2 regions of the Streptomyces sp. NPDC004126 genome follow, and region 2 is predicted to be linked to the other one. Evidence: riboswitches for the same ligand, from Rfam matches in the RefSeq annotation. Region 2 holds a riboswitch; the other holds the start of a gene.
What was found. Region 2 has a riboswitch for cobalamin ahead of ACQKM2_RS06840 (CoA-acylating methylmalonate-semialdehyde dehydrogenase). Riboswitches for the same ligand answer to the same signal wherever they lie in the genome.

Region 1: another riboswitch for cobalamin. It lies ahead of ACQKM2_RS16665 (ribonucleoside-diphosphate reductase subunit alpha); the one in region 2 lies ahead of ACQKM2_RS06840 (CoA-acylating methylmalonate-semialdehyde dehydrogenase).

Annotation. Positions count from the first base shown of each region.
Region 1 is NZ_JBNNPF010000015.1:74,842-80,614, reverse strand. Features, by position in the region: gene ACQKM2_RS16670 (ribonucleotide-diphosphate reductase subunit beta) at 1-939, opposite strand, end outside; gene ACQKM2_RS16665 (ribonucleoside-diphosphate reductase subunit alpha) at 939-3,338, opposite strand; adenosylcobalamin-variant (AdoCbl-variant) riboswitch at 3,496-3,572, opposite strand; gene ACQKM2_RS16660 (GNAT family N-acetyltransferase) at 3,637-4,131, opposite strand; gene ACQKM2_RS16655 (Uma2 family endonuclease) at 4,210-4,794, shown strand; gene ACQKM2_RS16650 (YbdD/YjiX family protein) at 4,846-5,043, opposite strand; gene ACQKM2_RS16645 (carbon starvation CstA family protein) at 5,040-5,773, opposite strand, start outside.
Region 2 is NZ_JBNNPF010000005.1:50,434-56,206, reverse strand. Features, by position in the region: gene ACQKM2_RS06850 (short-chain fatty acyl-CoA regulator family protein) at 1-737, shown strand, start outside; gene ACQKM2_RS06845 (cobalamin-binding protein) at 747-1,661, opposite strand; cobalamin riboswitch at 1,724-1,894, shown strand; gene ACQKM2_RS06840 (CoA-acylating methylmalonate-semialdehyde dehydrogenase) at 2,087-3,586, shown strand; gene ACQKM2_RS06835 (acyl-CoA dehydrogenase family protein) at 3,592-4,737, shown strand; gene ACQKM2_RS06830 (enoyl-CoA hydratase/isomerase family protein) at 4,734-5,773, shown strand, end outside.

The DNA of each region.
Region 1 (5,773 bases), on a different contig from region 2:
CAGCTCCTGGACGCCCTGCAGCTCCATGAAGGAGAACGGGTTCTGCGAGCCGTACACCGGCGGGAAGCCGAGACGCACCAGGCGCTGGTCGGCGACGCACTCCAGGTACTCGCGCATCGAGTCGGTGTTCATGCCCGGCAGGCCGTCACCGCACAGGTCGCGGCCGAACTGCAGCTCCGCCTCGACGGCCTCCTTCAGCATGTCGGTGACCTGCTGCTGGAGCGCGTCGTCGAAGAGCTCCGGCTCCTCCTTGCGGACCGTGTCCACGACCTCGAACGCGAAGTTCATGTGCATGGTCTCGTCCCGGAACACCCAGTTGGTGCCGGTCGCCAGACCGTGCAGCAGGCCGCGCGAGCGGAACCAGTACACGTACGCGAAGGCGCCGTAGAAGAACAGGCCCTCGATGCACGCGGCGAAGCAGATCAGGTTCAGCAGGAAGCGGCGCCGGTCGGCGGCCGTCTCCAGCCGCTCGATCTTCTCGACCGAGTCCATCCACTTGAAGCAGAACTGCGCCTTCTCGCGGATCGACGGGATCTCCTCGACCGCGTCGAAGGCCGCCGCGCGGTCGTCCGGGTCGGGCAGGTAGGTGTCGAGCAGCGTCAGGTAGAACTGGACGTGCACGGCCTCCTCGAACAGCTGGCGCGACAGGTACAGGCGCGCCTCCGGGGAGTTGATGTGCTTGTACAGCGTCAGGACCAGGTTGTTCGAGACGATCGAGTCGCCCGTCGCGAAGAACGCGACCAGACGGCCGATCATGTGCTGCTCGGCCGGCGTCAGCTTCGCGAGGTCGGCGACGTCGGAGTGGAGGTCGACCTCCTCCACCGTCCACGTGTTCTTGATCGCGTCCCGGTAGCGCTCGTAGAAGTCCGGGTAGCGCATCGGGCGGAGCGTGAGCTCGAAGCCCGGGTCGAGGAGGTTCTTCTTCTCGGTGGAGCTCATTACTGGCAGGCCTCGCAGGACTCGGGGTTCTCAAGGGAGCAGGCCAGCGCCTCGGCGTCGAGGGCCTGGGGCAGCTGGGCCGGGGTGGCGGCGGCCGGGACGGCGGCGGCGGCGCCGGACGCGGCGCGGGCGATCTTCGTCGCCGGGCGGGAGCGCAGGTAGTAGGTGGTCTTCAGACCCTGCTTCCAGGCGTACGCGTACATCGAGCTGAGCTTGCCGATGGTGGGCGTCTCCAGGAACAGGTTCAGCGACTGGCTCTGGTCCAGGTACGGCGTACGGGCCGCCGCCATGTCGATCAGGCCGCGCTGCGGGATCTCCCACGCCGTGCGGTACAGCTCGCGGATCTCGGCCGGGATCCAGCCGAAGCCCTGGACGGAGCCGGAGGAGTCGCGCAGCGCCTCGCGGGTCTGCGCGTCCCACACGCCGAGCTGCTTGAGGTCCTCCACCAGGTAGCCGTTGACCTGGAGGAACTCGCCGCTGAGGGTCTCGCGCTTGAAGAGGTTGGAGACCTGCGGCTCGATGCACTCGTACACGCCCGCGATCGAGGCGATCGTCGCCGTCGGGGCGATGGCCAGCAGCAGGGAGTTGCGCATGCCGCTCTTCGCGATCCGGGCGCGCAGGGCCTCCCAGCGCTCGGGCCAGTGGCGCTCGGTCTCGTAGTGGTCCGGGTGCAGGACGCCCTGGGCGGTACGGGTCTCGGCCCAGGCCGGGAGCGGGCCGGAACGCTCGGCGAGGTCGCAGGAGGCCTCGTACGCGGCCAGCATGATCCGCTCGGAGATCTTCGTGGACAGGGCCTTCGCCTCGGCCGAGTCGAAGGGCATGCGCAGCTTGAAGAAGACGTCCTGCAGACCCATCGCGCCCAGGCCCACCGGACGCCACTTGGCGTTGGAGCGGCCGGCCTGCTCGGTCGGGTAGAAGTTGATGTCCACGACGCGGTCGAGGAAGGTCACGGCGGTGCGGACGGTCTCGTCCAGGCGCGCCCAGTCCATCTCCCCGTCGGCGACGAACGCGCCGAGGTTGACCGAGCCGAGGTTGCAGACGGCCGTCTCGGCGTCGTTGGTGACCTCGATGATCTCGGTGCAGAGGTTGGAGGAGTGGACGACGGTGCCGGGCAGCGCGGTCTGGTTCGCGGTCCGGTTGGAGGCGTCCTTGAAGGTCATCCAGCCCTGGCCGGTCTGCGCGAGGGTGCGCATCATGCGGCCGTACAGGTCGCGGGCCGGCATGGTCTTCTTGGCGAGGCCGGCCGCCTCCGCCTTGACGTAGGCGGCGTCGAACTCGTCGCCGTAGAGGTCGACCAGCTCGGGGACGTCGGCCGGGGAGAACAGCGACCAGTCGGCGTCGGCGTTCACGCGGCGCATGAACTCGTCCGGGATCCAGTGCGCGAGGTTGAGGTTGTGCGTACGGCGCTGGTCCTCGCCGGTGTTGTCGCGGAGCTCCAGGAACTCCTCGATGTCCGCGTGCCAGGTCTCCAGGTAGACGGCGGCGGCGCCCTTGCGGCGGCCGCCCTGGTTCACGGCGGCGACGGAGGCGTCGAGGGTCTTCAGGAACGGCACGATGCCGTTGGAGTGGCCGTTGGTGCCGCGGATCAGCGAACCGCGGGCGCGGATGCGGGAGTACGAGAGGCCGATGCCGCCGGCGTGCTTGGACAGGCGCGCCACCTGGTGGTAGCGGTCGTAGATCGAGTCCAGCTCGTCCAGCGGGGAGTCCAGCAGGTAGCAGGAGGACATCTGCGGGTGGCGGGTGCCGGAGTTGAAGAGGGTGGGGGAGGACGGCAGGTAGTCGAGCCGGCTCATCAGGGTGTAGAGCGAGGCGACTTCCTCGACGGCCTGGACGCTCTCGTCCTCGGCCAGGCCGCAGGCCACGCGCAGCATGAAGTACTGCGGGGTCTCGATCACCTGGCGGGTGATCGGGTGGCGCAGCAGGTAGCGGCTGTGCAGGGTGCGCAGGCCGAAGAAGCCGAAGCGGTCGTCCGCGCCCTCGGCGAGCGCGTGCTCGACCAGCGCGTTCAGGCGGGCGGCGTGGGCGGCGACGAACTCGGCGGTGCGGTCGGCGATCAGGCCCTCGCGGTGGCCGACGGCGACGGACTCGGCGAAGGAGGTCGAGCCCTGGCCGGCGGCCTCGTCGGCCACGGCCAGCGTCAGCAGGCGGGCGGCGAGCCGGGAGTAGGCGGGGTCCTCGGAGATCAGGCCCGCCGCGGCCTCGGTGGCCAGCCCGCGCAGCTCGGCCTCGTCGGCGGAGGCGCTGCGGCCGCGCAGGGCGGCGGCGGCGACCCGGCCGGGGTCGGTGTCGGGGAGGTCGGCGGTCAGCTCGGTGAGAGTACGCAGCAGCGCGGCCCCCGGGCCTTCGGTGGTGTCGCCAGAAACGGACTCGGCGCGCGGTGCGGAAGGCGCGATGGTCACGGCGGGAGCTCTCCCTCGCTCGGCCCGGTCGTCGGCGGATCGGGGCGCGGGGAGGCGCATGCGGGCGCGACGGGGTCGCGTACTCGCCGCATGGCGTCCACCGGCCCAACCGCGAGGCCCGGACGTGTCGGCACCCGGTTCGGTCGACCCGGGCGCACTGTCGGCAGGTCCTCGGACTTTTCATACCGTTGCGGGACAGTTCCGGATTCACACCGGATTCCCCTGCGGCGACAGCGAGGATGAGCATACATGTGGGGGGCCGCCCGTGCGCGACCCACCACATGTTGTGTCGGCGCGGCTACAGCTCCAGACGGTAGGTCAGTAGTTTCAGGGCCGGAACGGGCGACCAGTCGAGCCCGGGAGTGCGTACGAAGCCCAGCCGCTCGTAGATCCGCTGGGCGCCCAGCATGGCCGGCTGGGTGGACAGCACCAGGGCCGTGACGCCCAGGGCGCGGGCCCGTTCGGCGCAGGCCCGCACGAGGGCCTGCCCGACGCCCTTGCCGCGCGCCTCGGTGGCCACCGCGAGCATCCGGAACTCGGCCTCGCCGGGTCCGGCCACGTCCGCGAGCCGGCTGCCGGGTGCGGCGAACGTCACCCCGCCGAGCACCCGGCCGTCCTCCACGGCGACGAGCACCTCCCCGTCACCGGCCCGGCCGGCGACGTCGCGCAGGACGTTCAGGTAGCGGTCGTCCTCGTTCTGGTCGAGCAGCCCGTCCCCGGTGTAGGCCTGCCCGGTGATCTCGCCGAGCCGGGCGTATTCGTCTTCCCTTGCCGTCCTGATCTCGAAGTCCATGCCGCCGAGTGTGCCGGACGGGTGTCAGCGGTCGGCGCTATCGTCGGAGACAGCACCGTCGAGGAAGGCGAGCGAGGCATGACCCTCATGACTGACCATCCCCACATGACGACCGAGGACTTCGAAGCCGTGGCGCGCATAGCGGCCCGCGAGCGGGTGGGGACACGGCTGGAGTTCATCGACGGGGTTATCAGGAGCAAGGCCATGCCGGACGGCGACCACCAGATGATCATTCAGTGGCTCACCCGGATCTGCTTGCAACATCGGCCGGAGCTCTGGCTGCACGCGGGGCAGTGCATCAAGGCCCAGGAGTACCGGACGGGCCGGGCCATTCCAGACGGAGTGCTCGCGCCGTCCCAGGCGTTCGTCGGGCAGGGGGACTGGGTAGAGCCCGAGCCGATCCTCATGGCCGTCGAGGTGACCTCCTGGGACTCCGACACGGTGCGCCGGGACCATGTTGAGAAGCCGCGCGCCTACGCGGAGACGGGTATCCCCGTGTACCTGCTGATCGACCGGGCGAAGTGCGAGATCTCCGTCTACAGCCAGCCCAACGGCCGCCGGTACGAGAGCATCCACATCGTGCCCTACGGCATGGAGATCGCCCTTCCCGACCCCGTCGGCATCACGCTCCAGACCGAGGTCCTCAAGGACTGGGTGCGCTGACCCGCGCACGACGAAGGGCCCCGCCGATACGGCGGGGCCCTTCGTCGTCCTTCAACAGCAGCGGAAGCCCTCGCGGGGGTCCGCCTCGCGGGCGTCCGTGCGGGCCCGCTCGAAGGCGCGCCGGGTCAGGACCTCGGCGTCCGGGTCGTGCGAGCGGGTGTGCGCCACGTAGCGGTCGTACGCGGCCTCGCCGGAGAACTCCCGTACGTAGAACCGGGCCTTCGCCAGCGCCCCGCGCACCCCGCTCACGCGACCGGCTCCTTGGCCTTGCCCCCGCTCCCGTCGAGGCCGGCGGCCGCGAGCTCGGCCTTCTCCTCGGCGGTGGCGATGAGCCCGGCCGGGGCGATGATCTTCGACTCGGTCCACGGCACCTCGGACAGGCTGACCGCAGCCGGGTTCCGGACGGCCTTGAGGCAGACCCGGGCCGCGTCCACCAGCACGACGATGATCAGGAGTGCGAACAGCGCCGACAGGACCCCGTCGACCGTGGCGTTGGTGACCACGGTGTGCATGTCGTCCATGTTCTTGGCGGGCGGCAGCACCTTCCCGGCGTCGATGCCGGTCTGGTACTTGTCGCGCTGCGCGAAGAAGCCGACCTTCACGTCGTCGGAGAAGATCTTCTGGTAGCTCGCGGTGAGGGTGACGGCCACGTCCCAGGCCAGCGGAACGCCGGTGACCCAGGCCCACTTGAGCCGCCCGGACTTGACCAGCAGCGTGGTGCAGACGGCCAGCGCGACCGCCGCGAGCAGCTGGTTCGCGATGCCGAACAGCGGGAAGAGCTGGTTGATGCCGCCCAGCGGGTCCTTGACGCCGACCCACAGGAAGTAGCCCCAGCCGCCGACGACGATGGCGCTCGCGAGCCACACGCCCGGCTTCCAGCTGACGTCCTTGAAGGACTTGTGCACGTTGCCGAGGGTGTCCTGGAGCATGAACCGGCCGACGCGGGTGCCCGCGTCCACCGTGGTCAGGATGAACAGGG
Region 2 (5,773 bases):
TGGCCACCCAGCTCGCCCTGCTGGAGTACGGGGCGGAGCTGGACCGGCTGGCCGCCGAGGACTTCCCTCAGGGCGCCCCCGCACACGGTCTGGCCCGGATCGGCATCGCGAACTACTTCGCGGCCGCGCTGATCCTGCCGTACGGCGCCTTCCACTCGGCCGCCGAGGAGTTCCGGTACGACATCGAGCGGCTCACCGACCACTTCGGCATCGGCTACGAGACCGTCTGCCATCGCCTGAGCACGCTGCAACGCCCCAGGCTGCGCGGGGTGCCCTTCTCCTTCGTCCGGGTCGACCGGGCCGGGAACATGTCGAAGCGGCAGTCCGCCACCGGATTCCACTTCTCCCGCGCCGGCGGCACCTGTCCGCTGTGGAACGTGTACGAGGCCTTCGCCGCGCCCGGCCGCATCCACGTCCAGGTCGCCGCCATGCCCGACGGCCAGCGGTACCTGTGGACCGCCCGCGCGGTCACCCGGCACCGCGGCGGCTGGGGCGAGCCCGGCAAGACCTTCGCCATCGGCCTCGGCTGCGAGATCCGCCACGCGCCCCGGCTCGTCTACTCCGACGGCCTCGACCTCGACAACGCCGAGGCGGCCACCCCCATCGGCATGGGCTGCCGTCTCTGCGAGCGCCTCGACTGCCCCCAACGCGCCGTTCCGCCGCTGGGCCGCCCGCTCGCGGTCGACGAGAACAGCAGCACCTTCATCCCCTACCCGGTCGCCCGCGACCGGGGGTGAACACCCGGCTCAGCCCAGCCGGTGCGCCTCCGCCTCGGTCACCGGGTCCCCCACCAGCACTCCGTGGAGCACGTGGGCGAGCACCTCGGCTCCGCGGACCACGCGGGGGCCCGGCCGGTTGAAGTACGCGGGGCCGTCCAGCACCCACACCTCCCCTGCCCGCACTGCGGGCAGTTCGTCCCAGCCGGGCAGCGACGTGAGGAGGCCGAGCTCCGTCAGGGTCCGCTCGGGCGGGAAGCCGCACGGCAGGACGAGGACCACGTCCGGGTGCGCCTCGCGCACCGCCTCCCACGTCATCGGTTCGGTGTGCTCGCCAGGCTCGGCGAGCAGCGGCTCGCCGCCCGCCGCGGCGATCTGTTCCGGTACCCAGTGGCCGGCGGGCCACAGCGGGTCGAGCCACTCGACGGCCACCACCCGGGGCCGCGGCCGGCCCTCCGTACGGCGCCGCACCTCGGCGAGCCGGCCCTGCAGCTCGGCGCGGCGGCGCAGGGCCCGCTCACGTACCCCCAGCAGGTCACCCACGGTGACCAGGCAGTCCAGCACGTCGTCGAGGGTCTTCGGCTCCAGGCTCAGGACCCGGGGTCCGGCTTCCATGACGCGCACCGCCCGGGTGACGCTCTCGTAGGAGACGGCGCAGACCTGGCAGAGGTCCTGGGTGAGCAGGACTTCCGGTGCGAGCTCGGCGAGGGCTTCGGTGTCCAGGGTGTAGAGCGAGGAGCCGGAGTGGGCAGACCCGCCGACGGCCTCGGAGATCTCCCGGCTGCTGAGTGCGTCCGCGTCGAATTCGGCGCGGGTGACGACCGGTACGGAGGCCACCGCGGCGGGCGGCCAGTCGCATTCGTGGGTGCGTCCGACCAGGTCGGCGACGAGTCCGAGATCCGCCACGATGTCCGTGGCCGCCGGGAGCAGGGAGACGATGCGCATGCTCCGACTGTAGGCGCACTCGAGTGGCGGGTCTGGACTTACTAGGACGTCCAACTATATGTTCGTGGAACAAGGTCCGCGGTGCAGGGAAGCCGGTGCGAAACCGGCACGGTCCCGCCACTGTGACCGGGGAGTGTGCTGCCATCCACACGCCACTGACGAGGGCTGTCGGGAAGGCGGGCGGCACGCGGGGATCCGGGAGTCAGGATACCGGCCGCGGATGTTCCGTGTTGTCCACGAGGATGGAGCAGACACGCATGGCACCGGTTTGTACCCACGACCCTGGTGATCCGGCGGAGCGCACCCACACCACTTCCCTGCGCTCGTAGTTCTCACGGCCTTCCGCGGCGGCGCACCCCCATCCGGGTGCCGTCCGCCGGTCTGCCGTGCCATCCCCGGATCCAACCTGACGAGAGCAGGCACCCATGGTCCGTGAACTCACCCATTTCATCGGCGGAAAGCACACCACCGGCACCTCCGGTCTCTTCGCCGACGTGTACGACCCGAACACCGGCACCGTCCAGGCCCGCGTACCGCTGGCCGGGCGGGCCGATACCGAAGCCGCCATCGCCAACGCCGAGGAGGCACAGGCCGATTGGGGCCAGTGGAACCCGCAGCGCCGCGCCCGCGTCCTGCTGCGTTTCCTCCAGCTCGTCGAGGGCGAGCGGGAGAACCTGGCCCGGATGTTGTCGGCCGAGCACGGCAAGACGGTCGCCGACGCCCACGGCGACCTGCAACGCGGCTTGGAAGTAGTCGAGTTCGCCGCGGGGATCCCGCACCTCCTCAAGGGCGAGTTCACCGACAACGCGGGCACCGGCATCGACGTGCACTCGCTTCGCTCGCCGCTGGGCGTGGTCGCGGGCATCACCCCGTTCAACTTCCCCGCGATGATCCCGCTCTGGCAGGCCGCACCCGCTCTCGCCTGCGGCAACGCGTTCATCCTAAAGCCGTCCGAGCGCGATCCGTCCGTCCCGCTGCGGCTCGCGGAGCTGTTCCTGGAGGCCGGTCTGCCGCCGGGCGTACTGAACGTGGTCAACGGCGGCAAGGAGGCCGTCGACACCCTCCTGGAGGATCCGCGCGTCCAGGCCCTCGGGTTCGTCGGCTCCACCCCGATCGCCGCGCACATCTACGCCACCGCTGCCGCGCACGGCAAGCGCGCCCAGTGCTTCGGCGGCGCCAAGAACCACATGATCGTGATGCCCGACGCCGACCTCGACCAGGCCGTCGACGCCCTGATCGGCGCCGGCTACGGCTCTGCCGGCGAACGCTGCATGGCCATCTCCGTCGCCGTACCCGTGGGTGAGGAGACCGCGGACCGACTGGTCGCCGCCCTGAAGGAGCGCATCGGCACGTTGCGGATCGGGCGCTCGGACGACCCCGATGCCGACTTCGGCCCCCTGGTCAGCCGCGACGCCCTGGACCGGGTGAACCGCTACGTGGACATCGGCGTCAACGAGGGGGCCGAACTCGTCGTCGACGGCCGCCCCTTCACGCTTCCCGGCCATGAGAACGGCTACTTCGCCGGCGCCACCCTCTTCGACCGGGTCTCCCCGCAGATGCGCGTCTACCGCGAGGAGATCTTCGGGCCGGTGCTGACCGTCGTACGGGCCGCCGACTTCGAAGAGGCGCTCCGCCTCCCGAGCGAGCACCCGTACGGCAACGGCGTGGCCATCTTCACCCGCGACGGGGACACCGCCCGCGAATTCACCCGGCGCGTCAACACCGGCATGGTCGGCGTCAACGTGCCCATCCCGGTGCCCGTCGCCTACCACACCTTCGGCGGCTGGAAGAAGTCCGGATTCGGCGACCTCAACCAGCACGGCCCCGACTCCATCCGCTTCTACACCCGCACCAAGACCGTCACCTCGCGCTGGCCCTCCGGGGTCAAGGAGGGCGCGAGCTTCACCATCCCGACGATGGGGTGATCGCCGTGACCACCACCCTCACCGAGGACCAGCTCGCCCTCGCCGAAGTCACCCTCGACTTCGCCCAGGAGCAGCTCGCCCCGCACGCCGTGGCCTGGGACCAGGACAAGCACTTTCCCGTCGACGTCATCCGCAGGGCCGCCGCCCTCGGCCTCGCCGGTGTCTACGTCCGTGAGGACCACGGCGGCTCGGGCCTGTCCCGCGGCGACGGCGTCCTCGTCTTCGAGACCCTCGCCACCGGCTGCCCCTCCATCGCCGGATACCTCTCCATCCACAACATGGTCGCCTGGATGATCGACCGCTACGGCGACCGGTCCCAGCGCGAGCGCTGGCTGCCGGGCCTCTGTTCCGCCACGACCCTGGGCAGCTACTGCCTGACCGAACCCGGCGCGGGCTCGGACGCCGCGGCCTTGCGCACCCGCGCGGAGCGGCAGGGCGACCACTACGTGCTCACCGGGGTGAAGCAGTTCATCTCGGGCGCCGGTGCTTCGGACCTCTACGTGGTCATGGCACGGACGGGTGAACCGGGACCCGGAGGGATCTCCGCATTCGTCGTCGAGCGTGCGGATCCGGGGGTCTCCTTCGGTCCCAACGAAAGGAAGATGGGCTGGAACGCCCAGCCCACCCGCCAGGTGATCCTCGACGGCGTCCGCGTCCCTGCGGACCGGCGGCTCGGCGCCGAGGGCGAGGGCTTCCGCATCGCCATGAACGGCCTCAACGGCGGCCGCCTCGGCATCGCCGCGTGCTCGCTCGGCGGGGCGCAGAGCGCCCTGGACCGTTCGCTGTCCTACCTGGCCGACCGCGAGGCCTTCGGCTCCAGGCTGCTGGACGCCCAGGCCCTGCAGTTCCGTCTCGCCGACATGGCCACCGAGCTGGCCGCCGCCCGCGCGCTGGTGCGGCAGGCCGCCGAAGCCCTCGACACCGGGGATCCGCTGGCCCCGCGCCTGTGCGCGATGGCCAAGCGCTTCGCCACCGACACCGGGTACGCGGTCGCCGACGCCGCCCTCCAACTCCACGGCGGCTACGGCTACCTCAGCGAGTACGGCATCGAGAAGATCGTCCGCGACCTGCGGGTCCACCAGATCCTGGAAGGCACCAACGAGGTCATGCGCGTCATCGTCGCGCGCGGACTGACGGAGACCCTGCGATGACCAACGAGAACCCCACCGGCGAGGACCCCGTCCTGCTGCGCACCGATGGCCACGCCGCGTACATCACCCTCAACCGCCCCAAGGCGCTGAACGCCCTCAGCCACCCCATGGTGCTCCGTGTCGAGGAGGCCCTCTCGGCCTGGGCGGTCGACCCTGCGGTCGAACTGGTCGTCATCGAGGGCGCGGGGGAGCGGGGCCTGTGCGCGGGCGGCGACATCCGCGCGATCCACGAGGACGCCCGCACCGGCGGCACCGCCTCGGCGGACTTCTGGCGCGACGAGTACCGGCTCAACGCGCTGATCGCCCGCTACCCCAAGCCGTACGTCGCCCTGATGGACGGCATCGTGATGGGCGGCGGGGTCGGCGTCTCCGCACACGGCAGCGTCCGCATCGTCACCGAACGGTCGAAAGTGGCCATGCCCGAAACCGGCATCGGCTTCGTCCCCGACGTCGGCGGCACGTACCTCCTCGCCTTGGCCCCCGGGGAGTTGGGCACCCACCTGGCGCTCACCGGCGCGCCCGTCGACGCCACCGACGCACTGCTGTGCGGACTCGCCGACCACTACGTCCCCGCCTCGGCGCTGCCGGCCCTCGCCCGGGACCTGGCCACCGCCTCCGTGCACTCCGTTCTGGAGCGGTACGTGGAACAGCCGCCGCCGGGCGCTCTCGCCTCCCCACGCGAGTGGATCGACCACTGCTACGCCGCCGACACGGCGGAGGAGATCGTGGCACGGCTGCTCGCGTCGGGCGTACCCGCCGCGAAGGACGCTGCCGACACCCTGCTGTCCAAGTCCCCCACCGCCGTCAAGGTCACCCTGGCCGCGCTCCGCCGCGCCCGGCACCTCGGACCGCTGGAGCGGGTGCTGGAGCAGGAGTACCGGGTCTCGTGTGCCGCGCTGTCCTCACCCGACCTGGTCGAGGGCATCCGGGCCCAGGTCATCGACAAGGACCGCACCCCGCACTGGTCACCGGCCGCGCTGGAGGACGTCACCGCTGCGGACGTGGACCGGTTCTTCGCCCCGCTCGACGCGAACGA